3 regions of the Bacillus sp. JJ1533 genome follow, and region 2 is predicted to be linked to each of the others. Evidence: riboswitches for the same ligand, from Rfam matches in the RefSeq annotation. Region 2 holds a riboswitch; each other region holds the start of a gene.

Region 1 (3,284 bases), on a different contig from region 2:
GTTATTTCCGCCTTCGTAGATACCTAGAAGCTGATTGGCATAAAAATAAAGAGTTGCCCAGATTGCCGTCCAAAATAAGGCACCAAATACTTCAAATTTTGAAATTGCTTTTTTCTTAGGAATATAGGTGATATTTTTCAAATCATCTGGAGTCCATTTTTGAAGACTAGTTGTTAGAGGTTGGTCATCTTTTCCTTTATCTACTCTTTCGATAACAGCAAATACTATGGTGAACCAAAAGAATGTTTGAATTGAAACGTCAATGATTCTCCAAATCCCAGTGCCTATGATATCCAAAACGACATTAATAATCGATTCTCCACTTTGGTACCCGATAAAATATTCTGCAAACATCGTGATGAATGCAACAACCGCGGCAATCGGCACAATCATTTTTAACAAGTTTACATACACGTCAAAATAACGTGGACCAATAAGGTACATTGGTCGCTCTCGATAATTGTTAGCCAATTTTACAGGGCTCCCTAATTTCTCGAGTGCAGTTTTTACATCTGCTTCATTGTAATCATCTGGCAACATATCCTCGATGGTCGACCTTAGTTCAAGTGCGATATCGTCACGCATTTTTTCAGGAAGTCTTCTTGTTACCTCCTGAATATAGATATCAATCAGATTCATAATCTTCCTCTCCCTCTAGCAAGCTATATAGCTCTTTTGAACTTTGAATCCACTCCTTTTTTAACTGTAAAAAAATCTCGAGCCCGTATTCACTTAAAACATAGTATTTTCGGGGTCTGCTTTCAGACGTATCCCAACTGCTTGTGACCAATTCCTGTTTTTCAAGTCTGCGAAGCAAGGGATATAAGGTACTTTGGTCAATCGAAATTCCCGAACCCTCTAATAATTGAACAAGGGAATACCCATATTGCGGGGTTCGTAATTGACTTAAAACCGCCAGTGTCAATGTTCCTCTTCTAAGTTCAGTCATTAATGAGTTTAATAAGTTACTCATTCACCCACCTCATTTTTTATTACTATATGACATACAGTATTTGTTTTATACTATGTAACGTACACTATTGTTGTGACGAAAGCAATAAACCATTTTAATGACAGATTTTTTTCGTATGGTATAATAAAAACAATTAAATATAAATAGGGGAGCTCACACATGTGGGCTGAGAGTAAGCGAAACGTAGCTTTGACCCTTAACCTGATTTGGATAATGCCAACGTAGGGAATATAGTAAGTATGTGTATTCATGCGGTATATCTTTTTCAGGTATACCGCATTTTTATTTAGGAGGAGAAACAATGTTTGAGCAAATCATCAAAAATGTAAGAGAAAAAACACCGCTTGTACATAATATTACAAACTATGTGACGGTAAATGATGTTGCAAATATTGTGCTTGCTTGTGGAGGTTCACCGATTATGGCTGACGATCCAAAGGAAGTGGCGGATATTACAAGTATTTGTAACGCGCTGGTCATTAATATTGGAACATTGAATGAACGAACGATTGAATCGATGATATTAGCAGGAAAAGCTGCAAATCAATTGGGTCATCCTGTTGTTTTAGACCCGGTTGGGGCAGGGGCATCGAGCCTAAGAACGGATACGGTCTATCGCCTTTTAAACGAAGTAAAGTTTGCTGTAATCCGAGGGAATTTATCAGAGATAAAAACCGTTCATGCTGGTAGTGGCCATACAAAAGGTGTGGATGCAGCCGATGAGGATGTCATGAATGAAGGAAATATAAATGAAATGGTTCAATTTGCGAAAAGGGTAAGCAAACAAACAGATGCGGTTATTGCAATCACAGGTGCTATTGATATTGTTGCAAACCAGGAAGATGCTTTTGTCATCAGAAATGGTCATCCAATGATGTCTAAAATTACAGGAACGGGATGCATGCTTTCAGCGGTAGTGGCTGCTTATTGTGGTGCAAATCCTCAGGAAATTTTAAAGAGCACGGCCGCTGCGGTGAGCGCGATGGGGTATTGCGGAGAACTGGCACATCAAAAAGTTGAAGAACTAAATGGGGGCACCTCATCATTTCGAACCTATTTGATTGATACGATAAGCAAATTAGATTATACACTACTCCAAGGTGGGATGAACATTGAAAGTCGATAAAAATGAAATGCTATTATACGCAGTAACAGACCGTGCCTGGACAGGCAATCAGACTTTAATCGAGCAAGTAGAAGCAGCGCTACAAGGTGGCATTACTTTTCTGCAACTAAGAGAAAAAAAACTCGATTATGATGAGTTTTTACAGGAAGCAATCGAACTTAAAATGCTAACTGCTTTTTATCATGTTCCATTTGTGATTAATGACAATGTCGAGATTGCACTAGCATGTGATGCAGATGGTGTGCATGTTGGCCAAGGGGATATGCCTGTTGAAAAAGTCCGTGAGTTAATTGGAACGGATAAAATTCTTGGGGTATCGGCTCAAACTGTGGAACAAGCCATTGCTGCTGAAAAAGCAGGTGCGGATTATCTCGGGATAGGGTCTGTCTTTCCGACAAACACAAAGCTGGATGCGGAGCCGATGGCATTTGAAACTGTCCGAGAAATTTGCAGAAGCGTTTCGATTCCAATCGTTGCCATTGGAGGAATTAACAAAGAGAATGTTTTAGACTTGGCTGGAAGTGGGGTAGATGGAGTCGCTGTTGTGTCTGCAATCTTTGCACAGTCCGATATCACTACAGCCACTAAAGAATTGCGAGAACTTTCAACTGAGATGGTAAGGAGGGGAAATTAACATGAAAAAGGTCCTAACGATTGCAGGCTCTGACTGTAGTGGGGGTGCGGGAATTCAAGCGGATATCAAAACAATCACTGCTCATAAAATGTATGCGATGAGTGCCATTACGGCTCTGACCGCTCAAAATACCACAGGGGTATATGGCGTGCTTGATTCCACTCCTGAATTTGTTGGCCAACAGCTTGATTGCATAATGACTGATATTTTTCCGGATAGTGTAAAAATAGGGATGGTGTCCTCACCTGAAATTATTAACAAAATCGTGGAGAAAATAGAGGAATATCAACCTCGAAATATTGTGGTAGACCCGGTCATGATATCAACAAGCGGTAGCAGACTATTGAGTGAATCAGCAATGGATGCCCTCATTACGAGATTAATCCCTCTTGCGACCATTATTACACCGAATATTCATGAGGCTGAAGCCCTTTGTGGAATGGAGATTCGGACGAAGGAAGACATGCAAGTGGCGGCTCAAAAATTATCCGAAATGTATAAGGGTGCGATTTTAGTTAAAGGGGGTCATCTTGAGGATACAGCAGACGATC
Region 2 (3,284 bases):
TTGGCACAGGAAGCCATGATGAAAAGCATGGAAAAAATCAAAATGTATAATGGTAAATCAAAATTCTCCTCATGGCTTATCACGATTGCGACTAACCTTTACATTGATGACCTTCGAAAAAAGAAGCGTGAACAAAACTATCAGCAACAGGAACAAGCATTACGTAAAATGAAGTGGCAATTTGAAAACCAGTCAGAGGATTGGAATGATGTTCTTAACGCGTTAGGTAGGCTTTCTGATGAAATTCGGATTCCAATTGTTCTTAAACATTACTATGGGTATTCGTATGAAGAAATAGCGGATATGCTTCATATCGCCATCGGAACTGTGAAATCAAGAATACATAATGGAATTCAAACAGTAAGAAAGGAGTTGAGACCCAATGAAGAAAAACAAACTAGTCCTTCTAAAGAACGAACCACGACATGAAGAAGATATCGAAACAATTCAAGAAATAAATGAAGCTCTTACTAGAATAGATCATCATTACCCGGTTTTCACTCCTGATCTACAAGTATTTGAACAAATGGTTGTAGTTGAACAACAAAAGCAAAAGAAGAAATTTAGACGAGATTTAACCGCATTTATTTTGGTTGCTTTATTCTTGATGACATGTTTAATAACTGCATTCTTCCAACTGCCGCTTGTATTCATCATCATCCAAGGTATTGCAACAATTAGCTTGCCAGTGTATAGTTTCTTTCGTTATCGAAAACGGGTGATTGTCCATGAATACGAATAATACCCTTCTTTTTTTAGTAGTTGTGATTATCGTACTTATTCAAGGTTTATGGTTATTTTTAGATGCGAGAAAGCGGGGCCATAATTATTGGTTTTGGGGAATATGGGGATTAATCCAAACGCCACTACCACTTATCTTTTATCTCATATTTGCAAGGAAAATTTATCGACGCGGAGCAGGTAGGTACTGATGGGGAATGTTGCGAAATATATTGTATTGATGATAGCCGTTGTTGGACAAATCATTGGAATTGTATTTTTATTTATTGATATTTCAAAGGCGCTGACGTTCTATGCGTTTTACATGGTTGCCATTGTTCTATTATTTGCATTATTAGTGTGGGAACGAAAACGAGAGAAAGAGGAGGATGACCAGAATGATTATCGTGACTACTGATTTTGTGCCTGGTAAAGAAATAAAAGAATTAAAAGGGTTTGTAAGAGGTGCTACGGTTCAGTCCAAGCATATTGGTAAAGATATTATGGCAGGACTAAAAACGATTGTTGGTGGAGAAATTTCCGATTACACTGAAATGCTGGAAGAAGCCCGTCAAAAGGCAATTGGCCGAATGGCAGATGACGCGAAGGCAAAGGGGGCCAATGCAGTTATCGCGATGCGTCTACAAACCTCATCTGTTATGCAAAATGCATCTGAAATTATTGCATATGGAACAGCAGTTTATGTAGAGTAAAAAGTAAACCTTAAAAAAAGTCTTGATAATTATTTCCAACATGCTATGATTGGAAATAAGAAAATTGCATAAAAAATTGTAATTCCACTAGGGGTGCCTTTAAAAAGTATATGTATTGATAGGTTAATACCTATAAAACGTTTACTGTAAGGCTGAGATTGAGGATTGATTTATCATAACCTCGAGACCCTTAGAACCTGATCTGGTTGATACCAGCGTAGGGAAGTGGGGAACGGTCTTTTTGTATTTTTATGAAAAAATCCAAACCACTTTCTTTACGTTGCTAAAGAAGGTGGTTTTTTATTTTGCAAATAAGTAAAGGGAGGAAAAATAAACATGTTATTTTCAGAAGAAATTCGTAAAAAGGCAAACGACATTTGGGAGGCAAGCTTTGATCATCCATTTGTCAAAGGGATTGGAGACGGTACATTACCAATTAAGTGTTTCCGCTACTATGTCTTGCAGGATGCCTATTACTTAACTCATTTTGCAAAAGTACAGTCTTTAGGTGCAGCAAAGGCAGAGGATTTACATACGACAAACCGGCTAGCTATTCATGCTCAAGGAACTTACGAGGCCGAACTAGCGCTGCATAAAAGTTTTTCGGAAAGACTTGGGATTACGGAGGAAGAAAGAAAAAACTTCAAACCCGCACCGACAGCATATGCATATACATCACACTTGTATCGAGCCGCTTATTCTGGTCATTTAGGTGATATAATTGCTGCCTTATTGCCTTGTTATTGGCTATATTATGAAATTGGTGAAAGACTTAAAGATTGCAAACCAGAAGAACCGATTTACCAGGAGTGGATTGCGGCGTATGGTGGGGATTGGTTTAAAGAACTAGTTGAAGAACAGATTGATAGAGTAAATGAATTAGCAGAAAAAGCAACGCAAGCCGACCGTGACCGCATGAAAGAACATTTTATGATTAGTAGTCAATACGAATATTCATTTTGGGAAATGGCATACCAATTAGAGAACTGGCCTGTTCAACCAAAACTGTCTGTATGAACGAAGGAAAAGAGGAGAGGTATTAATGAGCAAAGGATTAAAACTAACTGATATTTTGGTTACGATCGTAATAGCCATTGCATTCGGAATTGTTTATATTGTTTGGGGTTCTTTATATTATGTTGTAAAGCCAATTGGACTACATGCCGATCAGTTAATATATGGAATGTGGTTTATAGCAGCGACTGTTGCGTATCTTGTGATTCGTAAACCTGGTGTTGCATTACTGGCGGAAATTGCAGCTGCCTCAGGTGAGTTTATTTTAGGGTCTCCATGGGGCCTAACCGTTCTGCTGTACGGTGTTGTACAGGGGCTGTTTGCTGAAGCAGTGTTTATGCTTTTTCGATATAAAAAATTTAATCTTGCTGTGGTCGTCTTGGCTGCTATAGCTTCTTGTTTAGGGTCAGTAATAATGGATTTTGCATATGGAGAAATTGGTGACTTAGCTGCCTGGAATCTCATTTTATTCCTAGTTGCTAGATTCGTAGGTTCCATCTTGTTTGCCGGTGTATTTGCTTACTATCTAGTAAGTGCCTTGGAAATGACAGGAGTAACAAAACTTGTGCGCCCACTATCCAGCAGTGATTTTGATGCACTAGATCAAAAATAAAAGGGGTCGAACATGGAATCAATTGCCTTTGTAGAAAACCTTCGTTTAACATTTCCTGGAGATAAGTCCTTGCTTTTTAAGGACTTATCTTGCCATATTAAAAAAGGAGAGAAGATATTAATTCTAGGACCTTCAGGATGTGGGAAATCGACAATCCTTCAAGTATTAAGCGGGATTATTCCAAACTCAATAGAATTGCCAATGAAGGTAAATAAGTTACAGAT
Region 3 (3,284 bases), on a different contig from region 2:
CCTATTTACTGTTAGAAGATCATCATATGAAACTATCCGACACGGCCAAATGTTATATGGATATTGAATATTAAGAGAATCATCTCTTTTCTTGTCGAATAAATATTCCATTGTTAATAAATGGAACTATTATGAGGGTTAATTCGCCTTCCTAAGGATTGCTCCTATAAATTCGTCAAAAAACAAGAATTTCCTGCTAATTTTTCGGCCATAAACTCAATTTTTATTAAATTTTACACTTAATTGTGAACGGATATTGTTTTGAAGCGAAATGATGATTATTCATTTTAATAGAGTGCTCTCGGGGATAATCAACACCTGAGGATATTGCCACTACAAAAAAGACACCTAGCAAGGGTGCCTTAGAAACCATAGGTAAGTAAACACGTTTACTTACCCTTCAACTGCCCAAACAATCTCCCTACATTCACAACTCCGACATTTTTATATTTTCCAAGAATCACCAACTCTTTTGGAAGGTGTCCAACAGTATGGATTCCGTCTTCATTTAATTGTTCTATGAGACTTGGAATTCCAGTAAATTCGTCCTTCGTTAGTGGTATTTTTTTCAGTGCATCTGTTAGGATAATGTAATCTGACTTATAAAATAAAAAAAGGTCACCAGGTCGTTCAAGGGTAACTTTTCTACGAATCTTTTCTTCTTCAATAAAGATTTTTAGTTCTTCAAACAATTGCTTGTCATTATTTTCATTGAATCGTTTCACATGCTTATGAAGGTTTTCGAGATTGCTAGGTAATTCACTCATGATTCGCGCCTGCTGTTCCGCACCTAATCTGATTAAAAAGGTCTCCGATTTATCAAACCGTTGTGGTAATAAAAAAGCATCACGTAGAAAATAAGGAACTTCAAGTGTGTCCCCTTTATATTCAATTGTACGAATCGTTGTGTACCCTGGCTCTGCCATTTTTTCTGGTTCAGCATCGGTTGAAGCAGAAACTTCATGGCGTGCTTTTTGATTTGTAGTTCCCTTTTTCATAGAAGCAACTAATAAACCCTCTAGTGATTTCAAACGGAGCTCCAATTCGGTAATGTCATAACGTTCTTCCTTCGGAGGTGTTGGATCCTGGTATTCCGGGACCTCAATCGATAATAAGGTGTACACTTCGACGAACCATCTGACAATCCTGTATATGGCTTCCCATGATAAAAGGGCTTCAGAAAAACGAAACTTTCGTTTGTCATGTGAGGCTTGATTACCTAGTTGACGAACTAGATGAAGAGCATCTCTTATTTCAGTTGTAAGAATTCCTTCATTATCTAAAATAGTGAGTCTCCCTTTTAATGTTATACGCGGATCTTCTTTCATTTTTTCATATTTCATTACTTGTTGAAGAATATTTTCAATAAGTACCCTTGAATGGGTAAGCATCGTACGTGGGCTCGAAAAGATGGTATTTTCTAATTCTCTCGCTAAAAAGGCTAGTTCCTTGGATATAGGTTCTAAAAATCTATAAAAATACGAAGATGAATTCATGACATGGTGTTCCTTTCCCGACCGCATAATGAAGGCCAGAATCTTTTTATATAGACTCAGGCCGTCTTTAAGATATTTATTTTAGATGAAATGAAGAGGACAATCAATGGTTTTTACACATTTAAACGTTTTGAAATTTTTGCGTATGAGGCAAAAACCAGGATAATCCGGGTACCACAATGGGACAACAAACCTGTCCTTCTGTCCCAACCTTTGATTCATATCCCTTTTCAATTCACCTTAATTGTGTTAATTTTAATATATAATTAAATATTTTGTATTTTCACTAGGGGAACTCTTGATAAGAGCTGAGAAAAAAGTAGTTACTTTGAAACCCTCATTACCTGAACAGGCTTGTACCTGCGTAGGAATGTGGTAAAGGCAATTTTGATTGTTTATGTACAATACAAACCACTTTCCTGCATTGGAGAGTGGTTTTTTGTTGTGCTTTTACCGTTCTATTCCTTTTAATGCTACAAGTAGACGAACGAAAACGGAGGAATCAGATGAAATTAATCGCTGTGACAGATGATCAACACACCGTAGAAGCTCTAGCTGAAAAAATTACCACGATTAAAGATGTGATTGATTTTGTACAAATTAGAGAAAAAACAAAGTCAGTCAGAGAACTTCTAACATTAATCGAGTCTTTACTCATTAATGGTGTGGAAAAAGAAAAAATCATAATAAATGACCGCTTAGATGTTGCATTATGTATGGGCATTCCTACTGTTCACTTACCTGAGCATGGACTTCCTATACAAATGATTAAACAACGGTACCCTCATATACGGGTTGGCTGCAGTGTTCATTCATTTGAAAAAGCAACAGAAGCTGAAATACATGGAGCAGATTATGTCCTCTATGGTCACTGCTTTGAAACAAGTAGCAAGCAGGGATTGCCTCCAAATGGGATTGAACCCATTCTACATATGAAAGAAGAAATGAAAATCCCTGTCTATGCAATTGGTGGCATAACGCTAGAAAACATTCAATCTATCAAACTTGTTGAGGCAGATGGGATAGCACTCATGTCCAGTATTTTTAACGCTGATAATCCCCTTTTGATAACCAAAAAACTAAATGAGGCGATTCAACATGAAGAATAATTATGAAGTAGTTGTTATTGGTGGTGGGATTATTGGTTCTTCTATTGCCTATTTCTTAGCAAAGGCACATGTAGAGGTGGCATTGTTTGAAGAGGGACAAATAGGAATGAAAACAACGAAAGCGGCTGCTGGCATGCTCGGTGCACATTCAGAAAGTGATGGTGATTACTCCCTCTTCTTCCCTTTTGCAAGATCAAGCCAACTGGAATACACCCGTTTAAAGGATGAACTATATGAAACAAGTGGTGTTGATATTGGGTATAGGACGGGAGGGATACTAAAGCTAGCTTTCACTAATGAAGACAAGCAAAATCTCGATTCGCTTCTTAAGCTGCCGACAGTCAAATGGTTGAACCGACATGAAGTTAAAAGGATGGAGCCTGAGATTAACGATGATGTACTAGGTGCTGCTTATATCCAAGATGATGTGAGTGTAATTCCTACCAGTACTTGTGAGGCTTTTGCAAAAGCCGCTCAGATACATGGTGCTTCTATTGTTGAAAATTGTTATGTATATGAAATCGACAAAAAGGATAGCAACTACATCGTTAAAACAGAAAAAGGCAATGTTGAAGCTAAGCATATCGTTATAGCTACAGGGGTTTATAGCAACAAACTATTTAAGAACCTTGGAATATCTGAACAGTTATCACCTGTTAAAGGAGAAAGTTTAATCATT

The links. Region 2 has a riboswitch for thiamine pyrophosphate ahead of tenA (thiaminase II). Riboswitches for the same ligand answer to the same signal wherever they lie in the genome.
Region 1: linked by a shared signal. The riboswitch ahead of thiM (hydroxyethylthiazole kinase) and the one ahead of tenA (thiaminase II) in region 2 are both predicted to bind thiamine pyrophosphate.
Region 3: linked by a shared signal. The riboswitch ahead of V7138_RS06885 (thiamine phosphate synthase) and the one ahead of tenA (thiaminase II) in region 2 are both predicted to bind thiamine pyrophosphate.

The regions. Positions count from the first base shown of each region.
Region 1 is NZ_JBALOV010000053.1:61,581-64,864, reverse strand. Features, by position in the region: gene V7138_RS23815 (HAAS signaling domain-containing protein) at 1-639, opposite strand, end outside; gene V7138_RS23810 (PadR family transcriptional regulator) at 626-973, opposite strand; TPP riboswitch at 1,109-1,218, shown strand; gene thiM (hydroxyethylthiazole kinase) at 1,275-2,099, shown strand; gene thiE (thiamine phosphate synthase) at 2,086-2,733, shown strand; gene thiD (bifunctional hydroxymethylpyrimidine kinase/phosphomethylpyrimidine kinase) at 2,735-3,284, shown strand, end outside.
Region 2 is NZ_JBALOV010000026.1:107,457-110,740, forward strand. Features, by position in the region: gene sigY (RNA polymerase sigma factor SigY) at 1-429, shown strand, start outside; gene V7138_RS13800 (YxlC family protein) at 383-742, shown strand; gene V7138_RS13805 (sigmaY antisigma factor component) at 729-932, shown strand; gene V7138_RS13810 (hypothetical protein) at 932-1,138, shown strand; gene V7138_RS13815 (YbjQ family protein) at 1,119-1,433, shown strand; TPP riboswitch at 1,513-1,674, shown strand; gene tenA (thiaminase II) at 1,770-2,450, shown strand; gene V7138_RS13825 (ECF transporter S component) at 2,476-3,060, shown strand; gene V7138_RS13830 (ABC transporter ATP-binding protein) at 3,073-3,284, shown strand, end outside.
Region 3 is NZ_JBALOV010000013.1:65,329-68,612, forward strand. Features, by position in the region: gene V7138_RS06880 (DUF4145 domain-containing protein) at 390-1,496, opposite strand; TPP riboswitch at 1,775-1,884, shown strand; gene V7138_RS06885 (thiamine phosphate synthase) at 2,003-2,605, shown strand; gene thiO (glycine oxidase ThiO) at 2,595-3,284, shown strand, end outside.